2 linked regions of the Saccharobesus litoralis genome follow. The protein of the gene in region 2 binds, or shares a complex with, the protein of the main gene of each other region. Links are inferred from orthologs where the notes say so. Each region holds a gene or a part of one and is shown on either strand. Other genes may lie near its edges.

Region 1 (3,041 bases), 3.7 Mb from region 2 along the record:
AAGTTTCTTGTCGATCTCCACGGCAATGTTGTTAAGCGTTTCTCTCCCAAAATACCTCCTATTGATATAGCTCAAACAATCGAAACATTGTTATAAAAAGACAATATAAAAAGCATTACAATATCAGACAAACTGCCAAACAAGGATTGAGGATATGTTCAAGGTCGCGGTATTTAGCAGTAAATCTTATGACAAAAAATTTCTTAGTCGCTATGAAAAACAATACGGTATTTGCCTAGATTTTTTCGAACATAGGCTCACTACCGGTTCAGTACAACTAGCCCAAGGATATGATGCAATTTGTGTATTTGTTAACGATGAATTAAATAGTCAGGTATTAACTCAACTCGCTAGCTACAATATACGTACCATTGCCTTGCGCTGTGCAGGCTATAACAATGTCGATATCACAACAGCAGCTAAATTAAAGTTTAGTATAGCGCGTGTGCCTGAATACTCGCCGCAAGCGGTAGCTGAGCATGCTGTAGGCCTTATGTTGACGCTCAGCCGTAAATTCCATAAAGCCTATAATAGAGTAAAAGAAGACAATTTTGCACTCGATGGTTTATTAGGATTCAACTTATATCAAAAAACAGTAGGCGTGATTGGTACTGGCCACATTGGCAAAGCCTTGTGCCAAATATTACAAGGGTTTAGTTGCCAAATAATCGCTTACGATCCTACACCTAACACAGATCTAATAACGACTGGTGTTCAATATAAACCTCTCGATACGGTATTAAACCAAGCTGATATTATTTCTTTACATTGCCCCTTGACCCCAACAACCCAACATCTGATAAATGAAGATACCATAGCGAAAATGAAAAACGATGTGATGTTGATTAATACCAGTCGAGGTGGGCTAATTGATACGCATGCGATAATTAGCGCTTTAAAAAATCAACGTATAGGCTATTTGGGTTTAGATGTTTATGAACTAGAAAGTGAACTGTTTTTCGAAGATAAATCAGATGAAATCATTCAAGATGATGATTTTCAACGACTACTCACCTTTCCAAATGTGATGATCACCGGACACCAAGGTTTTTTTACACAAGAAGCATTAGATACCATAGCATCGACAACCTTAGACAATTTAAGCTTATTACTAAACAAGCAACCCTGTCATAATTTATGTCAGTTATTGAAATAAGGTTAGTGTTTTACGTCCCAGCGGCTCGAATATGAACATCACCTAGCGCTTGGCTTTGTTCTACTTGCACTAGTTTTTCTTTGACTAGCTCAAGAATAGCCAGAAAAGTCACCACCACACCGGCTTTTCCTTCACTAAAGTCAAAAAAGGTACGAAAAGGTAAGTAATCCGAACCCTTTAGCTTTTCTAACACTCTAGTCATGCGCTCACGCGTTGATAACACCTCAGGTGTAATATGATGATGCTTAAAATTTTCAACCCGCTTTAAAATATGGCCAAACGCTAAAACCAAGTCTTGTATATCAACCTTAGGTTGAATAACGACTGGTTTACAGTTTTCAGCAACACTGACTTGCTCAGTAAAGATATCGCGATTAGCACGCGGGATCTCATCAATATTTTCCGCCGCCGATTTAAATTGTTCATACTCTTGTAACCGACGGACCAACTGTGCACGAGGATCGTCTTCATCATCGTCTTCAGTTTGCGTTCGTGGTAACAACAAACGAGATTTAATTTCCGCTAAAATAGCAGCCATAACTAAGTATTCAGCTGCCAGTTCTAAGTTCATTTCCTTCATCACTTCCACGTACTCCATGTACTGCTCAGTGATGTGGCGAATAGGTAAATCAACAATATCAAACTTTTGCTTACGAATTAAATAGAGTAGTAAATCGAGCGGCCCTTCAAAAGCTTCAAGTATCACCTCAAGTGCATCAGGTGGAATAAACAAGTCATCAGGCTGAGCTATTACCGCTTCACCACGCACATAAGCAAAAGCTTGTGCACTGGCTTCATGGTCGTCTTGATTTACTGAACTCAGGGTATCCATATATTAATTACTCAAAAAAGCTGGTATCACCATTGCCAGTTCGTATTATCTCAGGTGAATCTTCACTGTAATCAACAACCGTTGTTGGTGTTTCACCTAAGTAGCCACCGTGTATAATCAAATCGACATGGTGCTCCAATACATCACGAATATGATCAGGATCACTCTCTGCCTGCTCCTGCCCTGGCAATATCAAAGTAGAAGACATTATAGGCTCGCCCAGCTCAGCAAGTAAATCGAGGGCGATTTGATTATTAGGTATACGCAAGCCTATGGTTTTCTTTTTAGGATTTTGTAAACGCTTAGGCACATCTTTAGTGGCTTTAAAAATAAAGGTATAGGGACCCGGCGTTGCACTTTTAAGTGCCCTAAACGCTTGATTACCTACCTTTGCATAATTGGAAAGTTCAGACACATCGCTACAAACCAAAGTGAAATTATGGCTTTTCTCTAAGTCTCGAATTCGACAAATACGATCTAAAGCCGACTTGTCGCCTATAGAGCATCCAATCGCATAACCAGAGTCGGTAGGATAAACAACAACACCACCCGACTTAATAATTTCAACCGCTTGTTTAATTAAGCGCGCTTGCGGGTTTTCTGGATGAACGTAAAAAAATTGGCTCATGCCAAGTTCCTTATAAATAAATTAATTACTGGCTTAATTGCGCTTCCGGCCAATCATGCCATACAGGTGTCGCACTATCAGGTAACTTTAGATCTCTACCGAGTTCGCTGTAGCGACTAATAAAATGAAAATCAGAGCCAACCGAGGCAGTTAAATTAAGTTCATTAGCATATTGTTGGATCTGGATCCGTTCATTAGGAGATTGACGTGCCATCCCAACTTCAATTGCCTGCCCTTGGTGTTCAGCAAAATAACGAACTAATTTACGTACCCATTTATTAGTTAAATCATATCGTGTGGGATGTGCAAGCACACTTATTCCGCCTGCGTCACGGATCCAACTTATGGCTTGTTCAATACTTATCCAACCTGGTGCTACATAGGCTTTACCATTTTTACCCAAATATTTGCTAAACGCTTGATCA
Region 2 (2,861 bases):
TTATATGACAAATATACAAATACTGCGCAGTTTAACCAAAATTGATATGTTTTGCTGCTAGTGAGGTCATTTTTTACTTTGGTTAACGAATTGTAACAAACATCCGATGTTTGAATATTATGATACAACAGCAAATAGATATGGCGCTCTCAATGTATAAAACTAAAAAGCCCAAGTGCGGCAACACTCGGGCTATAGTCTTCTCGCTCAGGCCTTATGGTTCATTGTCAGCGCTTACTCACCCCAATCACATAATAGAGCATATGCTCATGGGGATTCGAAGCTTGACGGCTTCCCCTAAAACCTGATCGCTTTGACTATGTTTTTTAAACAAGCAAGTATAGCAATAGGTTTTAAGGTTTTTTGCTGCGTCTAATTTCAGCTTTACGTACCGCTTTACGAATACGATTAGCTTTGATTCGCTCCACTTTATTGTTACGTGCAACCTCTTTTCTCATTTCAATTGGCCGCATTTTTACCATTTGACGTAGGTAATTGATCTCTTTAGTTTCAAGTTCAGCCCAACCACCCAAAGGTAAATTGCGTGGAAGGCGTAACTGACCGTAGCGAATACGAGTTAATCGACTCACTGTACAGTCTACCGCTTCCCACATGCGGCGAACTTCGCGGTTACGCCCTTCTGATAAGGTCACATGATACCAACGGTTTAAACCTTCACCACCTTGACGCGACACTTTGGTAAATTTGGCGGGGCCATCTTCTAATTGCACACCCATGCGTAATTTTTGCACGATACCATCGGTAACCTCACCAAATACGCGTGCAGCATATTCTCGCTCGACTTCATGTGATGGGTGCATTAATCGATTGGCTAATTCACCGTCTGTGGTAAATAACAATAAGCCACTGGTGTTAATATCTAAGCGACCGACTGCTATCCAGCGGCCACCGTTTAAACGCGGTAAGCGGTCAAACACGGTTTTATCATGATCAGGATCGGAACGGCTGCAAATTTCACCTTCAGGCTTGTTGTAAATTAACACTCGGCAAGGAATAGATTCAGCCGTGCTAAATTTAATTTGGTTACCGTCAACGCGTAAAACATCGCCTTCGCCAACGCGTGCACCGAGCTGGGCAACTTCACCATTGACACTCACGCGCCCTTCTGCAATAACGCGTTCCATTTCACGACGAGAGCCAACACCGGCTCTAGCCAGTACTTTCTGTAGTTTCTCTGACATCGGATTCTCCCGAATCGGATTGATTTTCGTTAGTCGGTCCAGTTTCAGGTAAGTCGTCTATAAAAGGAGACTCATTACCTAAATTAAAGGATGCGGGTGCCACTTCAGGCAGTGGCGGTAATTCTTCTAATGACGCTAGGCCAAAATAATCTAAAAAAACAGGCGTTGTCGCAAATAATGCTGGACGCCCGGGTATTTCTTTGTGGCCAATCACTTTGATCCAGCCACGTTCTTGCAAGGTTCGAATAATACTAGAGCTAACCGCAACCCCACGCACTTCTTCAATTTCACCTCGGGTAATGGGTTGTCGATAAGCGATTAACGACAAGGTTTCTAGCATGGCACGCGAATATTTGGGGGCTTTTTCTGTCCATAATTTAGATAACCATGGGCTGAGTTCACTACGGGTTTGAAAACGAAAACCCGACGCCACTTTAATTAACTCAATACCTCGACCTTCGTAGTGATTTTGTAAATCTTTAATCAAGCCGTTAACCATACGCACAGACAAATCAAATTCATCTAAAACCGTACTACGTAAATTATCGATAGACATAGGTTTGCCAGCTGCAAAAATAGCGGCTTCAATAATTTGCGTATAATGTTGCTTTTGTTTTTTAGTGGCCACGCGCTTTCACTTACTTATCCGCTTTTAAAAAGATTCCAACAAACCGCGCTGGGCCAATACACGTTCAACCGTATCAACCGTCGTTTGTGTTTGCGTATCAATCTCTAAATTGACTTTAGCACCTAGGCTTAACTTATCAAAATTAGTGATTTTCAAAGTTTCAGGGATCAGGTGCACCCAAAATTTGCCCTCAGCCACCTTGCCTATGGTTAAACTACAACCATTTAAGCCAATATAACCTTTATGAAAAACATATTTTTGCCACACCTCTGGCACGGAAAACTCAATCGCTATTTCCCCGTCGTTTTCTAAAAGCTGTTCTACTTTAGCTTGAGTATGAACATGACCAGATAAATGATGGCCGCCAATTTCATCGCCAAACTTGGCCGCTCGTTCAATATTAACCCAATCGCCGGCGTTTAAATCCGCTAAATTGGTTAAACGTAAGGTTTCTGGAATAACGTCAAAAGCTAAACTCACAGATTGACTTTCAAGCTTATGTTCAATCTCAACAATAGTTAAACAGGCACCGTTAATCGCCACACTAGCACCAGTTTCTACTCCTCTTGCTTGTTCATCGGTCAACTCAAGAATAAATTGCTTGCCGTAGGGCTTTGATTCTACAGCAACAAGTTGGGTTTCAAACTTAACAATGCCAGTAAACATGCTTTCTCTTAATATTTCGTAATTACGCTTATCATTTACGCTAAGAGCCGTTAAACTGCGCGGCCGATTAACTAAAGATTGTGGATTCTAAATTTATGGCCGTATTTGTGCAAGCTAAGCGTATCATTCAGCTAGCTTGGCCGATTGTGATCACGCAGTTAGCTCTATCCGGAATGGTCACTATCGATACCATTATGGCGGCGCGCTATAGCTCGGTTGATATGGCAGCTGTCGGCACATCTTTAGGTTTATGGTATCCCATTTCTCTTTTTGCTTTAGGTGTATTAGCTGGCTTAGGCCCAATATTTTCACGTGATTACGGTGCGCGTAATAAACGTACCGGCAATAGCCACTTTAGTAATGCC

The links.
Region 1: scpB (region 2) and C2869_RS15245 share a complex: the UniProt entries of both Bacillus subtilis proteins name them as parts of the cohesin-like complex. The link is inferred for Saccharobesus litoralis from one-to-one orthologs.

Annotation. Positions count from the first base shown.
Region 1 is NZ_CP026604.1:4,167,325-4,170,365, forward strand. What follows is about bases 78-3,041. They hold C2869_RS15245 (segregation and condensation protein A), read right to left. Parts: upstream 1,989-3,041; coding sequence 1,167-1,988; downstream 78-1,166. Other genes in these bases: C2869_RS15235 (glutathione peroxidase), read left to right, coding at 78-96; C2869_RS15240 (2-hydroxyacid dehydrogenase), read left to right, coding at 155-1,156; C2869_RS15250 (L-threonylcarbamoyladenylate synthase), read right to left, coding at 1,996-2,616; C2869_RS15255 (PHP domain-containing protein), read right to left, coding at 2,642-3,041. Outside these bases: more of C2869_RS15235, read left to right, coding at 1-77. UniProt on the Bacillus subtilis protein: Participates in chromosomal partition during cell division. May act via the formation of a condensin-like complex containing Smc and ScpB that pull DNA away from mid-cell into both cell halves.
Region 2 is NZ_CP026604.1:431,512-434,372, forward strand. Bases 1-2,784 are described here. They hold scpB (SMC-Scp complex subunit ScpB), read right to left. Parts: upstream 1,831-2,784; coding sequence 1,171-1,830; downstream 1-1,170. Other genes in these bases: rluB (23S rRNA pseudouridine(2605) synthase RluB), read right to left, coding at 354-1,202; C2869_RS01610 (riboflavin synthase subunit alpha), read right to left, coding at 1,855-2,496; C2869_RS01615 (MATE family efflux transporter), read left to right, coding at 2,577-2,784. Outside these bases: more of C2869_RS01615, read left to right, coding at 2,785-2,861. UniProt on the Bacillus subtilis protein: Participates in chromosomal partition during cell division. May act via the formation of a condensin-like complex containing Smc and ScpA that pull DNA away from mid-cell into both cell halves.